DNA from 2 places in the Rhodococcus sp. NPDC056960 genome. Region 1 is predicted to be linked to the other one. Evidence: riboswitches for the same ligand, from Rfam matches in the RefSeq annotation. Region 1 holds a riboswitch; the other holds the start of a gene.
The links. A riboswitch is a leader RNA that binds a small molecule or an ion and turns the genes downstream of it on or off. The one in region 1 is predicted to bind cobalamin.
Positions count from the first base shown of each region.

Region 2: another riboswitch for cobalamin. It lies ahead of ACFTWF_RS04405 (ABC transporter substrate-binding protein); the one in region 1 lies ahead of ACFTWF_RS18940 (CbtB domain-containing protein).

Region 1 is NZ_JBHURF010000011.1:91,863-97,601, forward strand. It holds gene ACFTWF_RS18910 (SH3-like domain-containing protein) at 1-36, opposite strand, end outside; gene ACFTWF_RS18915 (hypothetical protein) at 33-476, opposite strand; gene ACFTWF_RS18920 (CbtB domain-containing protein) at 499-693, opposite strand; gene ACFTWF_RS18925 (DsbA family oxidoreductase) at 928-1,602, shown strand; gene ACFTWF_RS18930 (DUF5996 family protein) at 1,725-2,666, shown strand; gene ACFTWF_RS18935 (CbtA family protein) at 2,675-3,469, opposite strand; gene ACFTWF_RS18940 (CbtB domain-containing protein) at 3,460-3,654, opposite strand; cobalamin riboswitch at 3,677-3,810, opposite strand; gene ACFTWF_RS18945 (antibiotic biosynthesis monooxygenase) at 3,862-4,176, opposite strand; gene ACFTWF_RS18950 (alpha/beta fold hydrolase) at 4,209-4,964, shown strand; gene ACFTWF_RS18955 (methyltransferase) at 5,113-5,739, shown strand, end outside.
Region 2 is NZ_JBHURF010000002.1:288,274-294,012, reverse strand. It holds gene ACFTWF_RS04425 (MFS transporter) at 1-328, opposite strand, end outside; gene ACFTWF_RS04420 (alcohol dehydrogenase catalytic domain-containing protein) at 489-1,502, opposite strand; gene ACFTWF_RS04415 (ABC transporter ATP-binding protein) at 1,626-2,396, opposite strand; gene ACFTWF_RS04410 (FecCD family ABC transporter permease) at 2,393-3,367, opposite strand; gene ACFTWF_RS04405 (ABC transporter substrate-binding protein) at 3,451-4,494, opposite strand; cobalamin riboswitch at 4,544-4,670, opposite strand; gene ACFTWF_RS04400 (alpha/beta fold hydrolase) at 4,928-5,739, shown strand, end outside.

The DNA of each region.
Region 1 (5,739 bases):
GGTGACGCGGTCGCCGATCTCGAACTTCTTCGTCATGACCGGCCTCCCGCCGCTGTCCCGCCGGCGGTCCGGGCCCGCACCTCGTCGATCTTGGCGGAGAGTTCGTCCGGTGTGATCAGGCCCTTGTTGATGAGTGTCTTGGCTGCCACCGTGATCCACCGCGCGTAGTACGGCAATCCGAAGTAGAGCGTGGCACCCAGGTCGTTCTCGGCCCGGCGGCGCTCCTCGGAGTTCCACACGCCCCGCCAGCCGAGGCATTCGCACGTGACGTACGTGCTCATCTCCCAGTCCTCTTCGACCTTCTCCTCGTACTTGACGGGGAGGGCGGGCTGGCCGCCGACGTCGTGCAGGACGTGCCGCAACGCATCGAACGCGGAATTGGACAGGTAGTACGGCGAATCCATCTCTTCGTGATGGACGGGGCCGTACCCCGCCACCCTGTTCGCCTGTGCTTCGAAATCTGCTGGAGAGTTCATCGCGTGCTCCGTAGTGGTGCAACTAGTGACAGGGAACTCCCAGGAGATGGCGGCCGTCGTGCATCAATTCGTGCAGGTACATGCCGCTTCGGGAGATCGCGCCCTGGTCGAAGCCGACCAGGTAGAGGGTGAGCAGAGCGAGCAGGACGACTCCGACGGCAATCAGCACGACGGCGAGTGATTCGACGGACTTGCTCGGTGAAGAGACGTAAACCATGGCTACTCCTGGAGGAGTTCGGGTTCCGCACTTATCGGCCGCCCAGTGTCCGGGCATTGCGACGATCACCCTCACTCGGCGGCACGATCGATACGACGTTACTCGCGCCGTGTCGACACCCTCACCGTACCGTTCGGTCGAATTCTTTGTGCGTAAATGCAGCGCGGCGAACCAAGACACGCTCCCGCCGAACCAGCCGGAACAGAATACGGCACCGATCTGTTCCACAGGACTGTGACGACACAGCAGAACGCCGACGGCGACATCGAGATCGAAATCTGGTCCGACGTGGCCTGTCCCTGGTGCTACATCGGTAAGCATCGCTTCCTGTCGGCCCTCGCCGAGTTCGAGGGACGCGACCGCGTGACCGTGGTGTGGCGCTCGTACCAGTTGTCCCCGGACACCCCGGCAGGGCAGCGGCGCAGTGAACTCGACGCCCTCGTGGAGAGCAAGGGGATGCCGCCGGAACAGGTCCGGCAGATGTTCGGGCACGTTGCGCAGACGGCGGCCGACGAGGGCCTCCGTCTCGACTTCGATTCGGTGATCGCGGCCAACACGTTCGACGCGCACCGGCTGATCCATCTCGCGGGTGACAGGCGAGATGACGTGGTGGAAGCGCTGTTCCGCGCCCACTTTGCCGAAGGTGCCGTGATCGACGACCGCGAGACCCTCGTCGACATCGCGTCGCGGGCCGGGCTCGACGCCGATACCGTGCGCGCCGCGCTCGCGTCCGATGCCGCGGCGGACGCCGTCCGGGCCGATCTCGAGACGGCGCGTGCGCTGCAGGTGTCGGCGGTGCCGTTCTTCGTCGCCAACCGGCGCGTCGCGGTGTCCGGTGCACAGCCGAAGGACGTGTTCCTGCAGCTTCTGGTGCAGGCGAGCGCGGACGATCAGGTGCGCGCGACGTAGCGATTCGCGCAGGCCGAACCATGCAGCGCGGCGACCACCGCGACGAGATGCGTGACCCGGCCTCTTGCCAACACCCGGAACGGCGGGCAGATTGAAATGCACGTCGTCGGCAGGGAGGCACTGTGCACGAGCAGGCAGGAACCCGAGATGCATGGCCCGCTTTGAAGGTGGACGACTGGACGTCCACGAGGGAAACCCTGCACATGTGGACGCAGATCGTCGGGAAGATCCGGCTGGCTCACGCACCGTTGATCAATCACTGGTGGCAGGTGCCGCTGTACGTGAGCCCCCGTGGCCTGACCACGTCGACCATCCCGTACGGCACCGGCTGTTTCGACATCGAGTTCGACTTCTTCGACCAGCAACTGGTGATCCGCACGAGTGAGGGCGCCAGGGGGACGGTTGCACTCGAACCGAAGTCGGTGGCCGACTTCTACGCGGAGACGATGGACACGCTGGCCGAGCTGGACGTGACGACGACGATCCTGGCCCGGCCCAACGAGGTGGAGCCCGCGGTGCCGTTCGCGCAGGACACCCAGCACTGCTCGTACGACGGGGAGTCGGTGCGCCAGTTCTGGCGGCAGCTGGTGCAGGCCGACCGTGTCCTGCACGAGTTCCGCTCCCATTTCATCGGGAAGGTCAGCCCGGTGCACTTCTTCTGGGGCGCGCTGGACCTGGCCTGCACCCGGTTCTCGGGACGGACCGCGCCGACTCACCCCGGGGGAGCACCGAATTGCGGAGACTGGGTGATGGTGGAGGGCTACTCACACGAGCTGAGTAGCTGCGGGTTCTGGCCGGGCGGCGGCGCGGAAGGCGCGTTCTATGCGTACGCCTACCCGGAACCGGACGGCTTCGCCGACTATCCGGTGGGGCCGGACGGTGCCTTCTACAGCCCGGAGTTCCGGCAGTTCCTGCTGCCGTACGAGACCGTCCGGACCGCGGACGATCCCGATGCCGCCCTGCTGCAGTTCCTGCACGGCACGTACGACGCGGCCGCCGACCGGGGTGGCTGGGACCGGGCCGCCCTGGAGGCGGACCCGGCCCGATGGGACAACTCCCGCTGACGCCGAACTCAGACGGCGTTCGCCGCGGCGGGCGTCTTCGCCCGGCTGGCCCGCTCCGTGAGGAACGCGAAGCCCAAGCCGAGCACCAGCCACAGCGTCGCCTGGGTCGCGAGCGACGACAGGCGGAACTGCCACAGCAGCACTGCGGGGAAGTCGTCACCCACTTCGTTGACGGTGGGCAGCACGAGGTATCCGATGGTCACGACCACGAGGAAGGCGAGAACCGGTGCCGCGATCCGCACCGACAGGAACTCCTGCGCCACCACTGCCTTCGACGCGAACACCGAGGCCACCACCGCGAGCAGTCCCAGCACGACGGCGGCGAGCCACAGCCAGGTGCGCTGGTTGATCGTGTCCGGGTCCCCGACCGCCGGCGGGTTGGCGGGGTACTTGAAGAACGGCACCGCCTCGATGGCCAGCCACCCCAGCGTGGCCAGTGTCAGACCGAGTACCGGCCCCGACAACGTGGTCACCCGGCGCGCGTAGTGGGCGACGACGGCGAAGATCGCGCCGAGCGCGAGCCCCGCGAGGGAGGTGGCGAGAAACAGCCCGAAGCGCTGTCCGTTGCGACTGACCAGTGCATCTTCCTCGTCGTGGGAGTGCCCGGCCGGCTCGTCCGCCGCGGATGTGTCGTGCGTGTGCTCCGGGGCTTCCGCTGCGCTGTGCGACTCTTCGATCGCGATGGCCGCGTCGATGTGCGACTCACCGAGGACGAATGCGACGCCACCGGCCAGGATGCCTGCGATGAGGCCGGCGAGCAGACCGCGGATGAGGAGTTTCGTGAAGGAATCGGTCAGTGGCATGGCAGACCCAGGAGGTGGCGTCCGTCATGCATCAGTTCGTGCATGTACATGCCACTGCGCGAAATCGCGCCCTGGTCGAATCCCACGAGGTAGAGAGCGAGCATCGCGAACAGAACGATCGCGAAAGAGATCACGGCGAGACGGGTCGTGTCGACCGACGAGCCGGGTGCGTAGGCGAGTGCCATAGTTCCTCCTGGGATTTCGCGTCCCCTAGGTCCAGGCGATGGCCGCAGTATCTGGCTGTCGAGGTGGTTCCCGTGAAGGACTACTCCGATTTACAGTGGCGCGACCGCTCCGGGATTACACCGGATTCCTGCCGAACCATCGCATTGTCCTGCGAACTTTTGCACCCGGCGGGCCGTCGTGTCAATCCTTCCGCCCCGCCGCACCGCTCAGCTCTTGTTCGCCGCCGTGACGTCGAGAACGACCTCGAACTCCAGCAGCGACGCCCCGGACGCCACCGGCTTCTGCCGCTCACCGGCGTGCGCCTCCCTGGCCGGACCGTCGCGCCACGCCGCGAAAGCCTCTTCGCTCTCCCACTGCGTGACGACGAAGTAGCGGTTCTCGCCCTTCACCGGACGGAGGAGCTGGAAGCCGAGGAAGCCGGGAGAGTTCTCCACGGCGTGCGCGCGTCCCGCGAAGCGCTTCTCGAGTTCGGGGCCCGCGCCCTCGGGGATGTCGATTGCGTTGATCTTCACCACTGCCATGCGGGCGAGGTTACTCCGCTAGCGTCGGAGAGGTGGCGGGTGAGAGTGCGTTGCACGACGAGGGTGGAACGGGACAGCCGATTCTGCTGCTGCACGGGCTGATGGGCAGCGCCCGGACATGGGGGCGGCAGGTGCCGTGGCTCCGCGAGCACGGCCACGTCTTCACGTTCGACGCCGCCGGTCACGGACGTCCCACACCTCCGGAACTGACCACCGAAGCGTTCGTCGACGACCTCGCCGCCGCCCTCGCCCCCGTCACCGAGCCCTGGGTCGTGATCGGCCATTCGATGGGCGCTCTCCACGCCTGGTTCCTGGCGGCCGAATACCCGGAGAAGGTCGCGGCGCTGGTGCTCGAGGACATGGCACCCGACTTCCGTGGCCGCACCGCGGAGAACTGGGCGGCGATGATCTCGAACTGGCCGCAGCCGTTCGCGACACGGGAGGACCTGTTCGAGTTCTTCGGCCCGGTCGCCGGACAGTACTTCCTGGATTCGTTCGAGAAGCGCGCCGACGGGTGGTACCTGCACGGGGACGTCGACACGTTCCGCGACATCTCCGAGGAGTGGGGTGGCAGGCACTTCTGGGATCAGTGGGCGGCGGTCACGGTGCCGGCGCTCCTGATCGAGGGCGAGTTCACCATCACCCCCGACGGCCAGATGCGGGCCATGGCCGAGCAGCATCCCGGCGCCCGGTACGTCCGGATCGAGCAGGCCGGGCACCTCGTCCACGACGACCAGCCGGAGCAGTACCGGAAGGTGGTCGAGGAATTCCTGGACGGGCTCCGCTGAGAGCCGCAATTCCGTAGCCGGCTGCCGCGATGTCCCTGCGGGGTGAATGGTTGCCAGCCCCGGGGTGTCTATCGCCCGGCGCGGTGAAGCCTCACGCTGGTTGAAAGCCCGGGAGTCCGGGACCTCAACCGCTAATCGAAGGCGCGCAATGTATTTCGATTTCCGTGACAAGCCCGAACGTCTCTGTGTCAAAGAGATGGTTCACGGCTACAACATATCCTGCTGCCTATTCGTGGCCGTCGAGCTGGAGCTCGCCGATCTGCTGGCGGAGGGCCCGCTATCGCTTGTCGATCTCGCCCGACGAAGCGGAACTGATCCCGATGCGCTGAAGCGGATCCTCCGTCTGCTGATGAGCGCCGGGATCTTCTCGGTGGACGAGCAGGACAAGTACACACTCACGCCGCGAGCGGAGTTCTTGCGCAGGGATGACCCGGAATCGATCGCAAGCGAGGTGGAGCTCTTTGCCGGCGCAGAAACGTACCTGGCCTGGAGCGAGCTGCTCCATTCCGCGCGTACGGGACAGACGGGATTCGGCCAGTTCTTCGGCAAACCCCTCTTCGAGTACCTGGCCGATCACCCCGATTCCGCCCAGCGCTTCCATCTCGGCTGGCACGAGATCTCGATCCGCGCCGGTCTCGAGACCGCGGAAGCGGTCGATTTCACGGACAATCGGCACGTCATCGATGTCGGCGGCGGCTACGGCATCGTGACCGCCCAGCTGTTGCGCAAATACGGTCATCTGCGGGCCACGATCTACGACCTGGAGTTCTCGCTG
Region 2 (5,739 bases), on a different contig from region 1:
TCGCCGTCAGGCTCTGCGCGAGCGCCATCGCCGACGCACCCACGGCGTAACCGAGCAGACCCAGCACGTACGCGCGTTTGCGCCCGATGAGGTCGCCGACCTTACTGCCGATCAAGATGAACGCCGCCGACACCAGCGCCTCGAGGGCGATGGCCGCCTGGACGCCGCTGACGGTCGTGTCGAGATCTCGAACCACCGACGAGATCGACACGTTCATCAGGGACGTGTCGACCACCAGGACGAACATGGCCATCGACAGCAGGAGCGCGAGCACACGTTGCCCGCCCGCCGCCCGCTCGGAACCACTCGTAGCCGATTCCGCGCTCATCGGACACCGGCGTGGATGTAAGACGGGTGCCAGGAAATCCGTGACATCACGGCCACCTCCTCGGGCGCACACCCGCCGTTCTCACGGCCGGTTCGACGTGAAGCGTATCGCGCCGTCAGGTGGTCGATGGCCCGTTTGGCCAGCGGCATTCCGCGGAGGTTCACATGGTGAGGACCATGCGATAGCGGGCTTTTCCTTCATCCATCGCCGCGTAGGCCTCCGCGGCCTGGGCCAGGGGCCGCTCCTCGATTCGCGCGCGCACCCCGGACAGGACCGCGAAGTGCATCGTCTCCTCGACGTCGCGTGCGGTGCCGGAGGGGTGGCCCGTCACGCTGAGGCCGGGGGTGATCAGCTGCAGGGGACTGATCGGCAGAGGGTCGGGGGTGACCCCGATGACGGTGAGTTCTCCGTGCGGAAGCAGCCCGCCGACCGTGTCACCCATGGCTTTCGAGTTCGCCGCGGTCGCCAGCACCACCGACACGCCACCGAGAGCCTGCAACGCCTCGCTGACGTCACCGGCGGTGGAGTCGATGTAGTGGTGGGCACCGAGTTCACGGGCGTCGTCACCCTTGTTCGCACCGCGTGCGATGGCGACCGTCTCGAAGCCCATCGCGCGGGCGAACTGCACACCGAGGTGGCCGAGCCCGCCGACACCGAGGATGGCGACGCGGTCGCCCGGCACCGCGTTGGTCTTCCGGAGCGCGTCATACGTGGTGACGCCGGCACAGCTCATGGGGGCGGCTTCCGCGAACGACAGCTCGTCGGGGATGCGGGCGAGCGCATTGGCCGGCGCTGTCACCGACTCCGCGTATCCGCCGGGATACTGCCAACTCGGGACCTGCAACTTTTCGCAATTGATGAAGAAACCCTTCCGGCACGGGATGCACTTGTTGCAGTGCCCACCGAACCAACCCACGGCCACGCGGTCGCCGACGGAGAAGTTGTCGACGCCGTCGCCGACCTCGGCGATGGTTCCGGCAATTTCGTGTCCCGGCGTCAGCGGCCACGACATGTCGGGGAATCCGCCGTTGACGAACCCGTGGTCGGTGCCGCACACCCCGCACGCGGCGACGGCGATGCGCACGTGGTCGCGGGGCGGCGACACGGTTTCGACGTCGACCAGTGTCAGCGGCTCGCCGGGGCCCTGGACGTGAACAGCCTGATGGGTAGGCATCTGCATCCTCACTGTCTCTGTGTTGTCGCGGTCCCGGTCACCCGAGCCGTCGTAGACCAGATTCCAGTCAAGCCCCTCGGCGGAACTCCTGACAAGAGTCGGCAGGTAACCACCGCACCGATGTCAGACGGTCTGCGGTCGGTAGGTGACCGTGGGATAGCCGGTGCCGGGGTCGAGGGTGACCGCGACCCGCACCCGGTACACCCTCTCGACGAGGGTCTCGGTGATCACCTTCGCAGGTCGGCCGGCCGCAACGATGCACCCGCGGTCGAGGACCACCACCCGGTCGCAGAACATCGCGGCCAGGTTCAGGTCGTGCAGGGCGATGTAGCTGGTGAGGGGCAGTTCGGCGACGAGCGACAGGATGTCGAGCTGATGCTGGATGTCGAGGTGGTTGGTCGGTTCGTCGAGGAGCAACTCGTCCGGCTGCTGCGCGAGGGCGCGGGCGATCTGGGCACGCTGGCGTTCGCCTCCGGACAGGGTGTGCCACAAGCGGTGTGCGTGCTCTGTCATGCCGGTGTGCGCGAGCGCGTCCTCGACGGCCCGGGCGTCCGCGGACTCGTCGCCGCCGAACAGCCCGCGGTGCGGGATGCGGCCGAGCCGAACCACGTCGATCACGGTGATGTCGACCTCGGTGTCGGCATGCTGATCGACCATCGCGACCCGACGGGCGATGTGCCGTCGCCGGAGTTGCCGAATGTCATTGTCGTCGAGAAGGACCCGGCCGAGGTCGGGTTCGGCGATCCCGCTGAGCAGTCGCAGTAGTGAGGACTTGCCCGACCCGTTGGGGCCGAGAAGCCCGATGGTCTCGCCCGGTGCCGGGTCGATCGTCACCCCGTCGAGGACGAGGTGTCCGCCGCGGCTCCAGCGGAGGTTTCGCGCGCGCAGCGTCATGGGCTCGTCCTCATGCGGAACAGGATGATCGCGAACGCGGGGACGCCGATCAGCGCGGTGACGACCCCGACCGGGACTTCCTGGGGCGCGAACACGGTGCGGGCGATTGCGTCCACCCACACCAGGAAGATCGCCCCGACCACGGCGGTGGTCGGGAGCAGCCGGCTGTGCCGGGGGCCGACGAGGAACCGTGCGGCGTGCGGGAGCACCAGACCCACGAACCCGATCGCGCCCGCCGCGCTGACGAGCGCCGCGGTGACCAGGGCGGTGATCCCGAGCAGCAGAAGGCGGATCCACCGCACGGACACCCCGAGTGCGGCGGCCGCGGTGTTGCCGAACGTGAACGCGTCGAGCGCCGACGACTGCGTCAGGCACACCACCAGGCCGGCCAGGGTGATCGCGCCGCACACGGCGACGTCGGTCCAGTCGGCGCCCGACAGCGATCCCAGCAGCCAGAACAGCACCCCGCGGGTCTGCTCGGCGTCGGCGGAGGAGATCACGATGAACGACGTGAGCGCGGAGAAGAGCTGTGTACCAGCCACTCCGGCGAGCACCACCCGGGAGGTGCCGCCACCGGCACCGCTCGCCAGCAGCATCACCAGGACGAACGCGATCACCGCACCGGCGAACGCGCCCGCGGACAGCGACACGGCGCCGGCACCGAGCCCGAGGACCACGACGACGACGGCGCCGGTCGAGGCCCCGGAGGAGATGCCGAGCACGAACGGGTCGGCGAGCGGATTACGCAGCAGTGACTGCATGATCGTCCCGCACAGGGCCAGCCCGGCGCCACAGACGGCGGCGAGGAGGGTCCGCGGCAGGCGGAGCTCCCACACGATGCCGTCCTTGATCCGGCTCACCCCGGACGTGCCGACACCCGCGTGCTCGAGCACCACCGCATACACGTCGCCGACCGACAGGCTGGCGGGACCGAAGGTGATGACCACCGCGATGGACCCGGCCAGCACCATCAGGGCGCCGAGCAGGAGCACCCCGAGCGCCGGTCCGGACGCGGCCCGTGCCGTTCGGTTTTCGCGTCGGGTCGCGGTCGTGGTCAGCGCGCCAGTCCCCACTGCTTCAGCGCGGCCGCCGTCTTCTCCACGCCGTCGACGGTGCGAATCGACGGGTTCAGGTCGGCGCCGTTGACCACGATGTACCGCTTGTCGCGGACGGCGGTGAGCCGCTGCGTGACGGGGTTCGACTCGAGGAACGCGATCTTGCTGTCGAGTGCGTCGCCGTCGATGCTGCGCCGGCTGAGGTCGGCGAGCACCAGTGCGGTGGGGTCGCGGTCGAGCACGCTCTCCCAGCTCACCTGGGGCCACTCGTTGGTGGTGTCGGCGAAGATGTTCTGCGCGGCAACCGAGTTGGTGATGATCCCGGACGAGCCGCAGCAGCCCGCCATGTACGGGGTCCTGGTGTCGGCGAACCAGAACGCCAGCGACACCCCGGAGGCCGTGACCTCACGGGATGCGGCGTCGAAGCGCTGCTGCAGTTCCGCGACGAACCGCTCGCCGCGCTCGCGGACGTCGAAGATGGCGGCGAGTTCCCGGATCTCCTTGTAGACGGTGTCGATGCGCAGCGGTTCGGTGCGGGCGCCGTCGGCGTTCACGCTCTCGTCGGTCTTGTCGACGCAGTCGGTCGGGGAGAGGTAGCTGGGCACCCCGAGCTGGTCGAACTGGTCGCGGTCGGCGACACCACCCGGGCCGAGAGTGCCCCCGAACGACGCCGTCACGAAATCGGGTTCGGTGTCGAGGACCACCTCGAAGGACGGTTTGTTGTCGGCCAGCCGCGCAACGCGGGCGTTGTCGCCGGCCAGGTTCTCGCGGACCGGGTCGGTCCAGGTGGCGGTTCCCACCATCCGATCCGCCAGTCCAAGGGAGAGCAGGATCTCGGTCGAGCCCTGGTTCAGCGACACCGCGCGCTGCGGCGGTGCGTCGATCGTGACGGTGTGGCCGCAGTTCTCGACGGTCATCGGAAAGGCGGACGCGCCCGGGGCCGCCTCCGACGCCGGTTCGTCCGGCGTCGACGAGCAGGCGGAGAGCAGCAGGATCGAGGCGGCAGTGAGGGTGACACCGAGACGGTGCCAGGACGTGCGCATAACGAGAAGAACTCCTTCATCAGGGCTCAGTCGCGGAGCCGAGGAACACCGAACTCGATCGGTGAGCAGTCGGACTCCGGCCCTGTTCGGACCGTCACCGTTGCGCGTCAGTCCCGGATTCACACCGGGTTCCCTCGCCGATCGTGGCCGCACGGACGGCCTCGCACACCATAGCCCCTGTGAGTACTTGTTAACCGCGGGCGGTTAACAAGTACTCACGGGTGTATTCGGACAGCGGTCGCCCGTCGACCGCGATGCCGTACGGGGACGTCCGGGACTTCTTCTACGATCGCGCTGACGGCATGCCGAACTGCCACGCACCGCTGCGGCACACCCGGGAATCCACAGCGCGTCTGCGACACTGGCGGCGGAGCGATGGTGCGCCGGGCGCCGCTGTCGTCACGACACGGGACTACGAGGGGGACCGCGAAATATGCCGGGGATGGACAGACACCTGCACGACACGCCGTTCTCACACCGTCACCGATTCGTGGCTCTCGCCGCCGGCATCGCCGCCGCGGTCGCCGTGGGGGCCGCACCGCTCGCCACCGCGCAGCCGGCTCCGGGTGGCGGCCTCGCCTGGGGGTCGTGCCCGGCCGAGTACGAGCGCGATCCGGCGGCCGATCAGTGCGCCTCGGTCACCGTTCCCCGCAATTACGCCGACCCCGCCGGCGGCACGATCGACGTGCTCGTCACCCGCCACCGCGCCGAGGATCCGGGCGCGCGCCGAGGCGTCCTGTTCACCAACCCCGGTGGGCCCGGCGGCGACGCGATCGGCTCGACCAGCATGTTCGCCGACATCCTGCCCGACGCCGTCCGCGCGCAGTGGGACGTGATCGGTGTGCAACCGCGCGGGCTCCCGTACGCCGGCGCCGTCGACTGCACCCTGACCCCCGAGCAGACGACGGCACTGGGTCTCGGCTTCGGCGGGGCCGCCACGCGGGCCGCATGCGAGTCCGCGGCCCCCGGCACCACGGCGCACCTGACGACCGAGAACACCGCGCGGGACTGGGATCAGGTCCGGCTCGCGCTGGGCGAGGACGTGATCGACATCTACGGCCTGTCCTACGGCACGATCCTCGGATCCACCTACGCGACGCTGTTTCCCCAGCACACCGGTCGCATGGTCCTCGATTCCGCCGTCGATCAGCACTGGCTGTGGAACGACGTGCTGTGGCAGCAGAACGACGGCTACAAGAAACGCTTCTACGACCTCATGGACTGGATCGCCGCCCACGACGACAC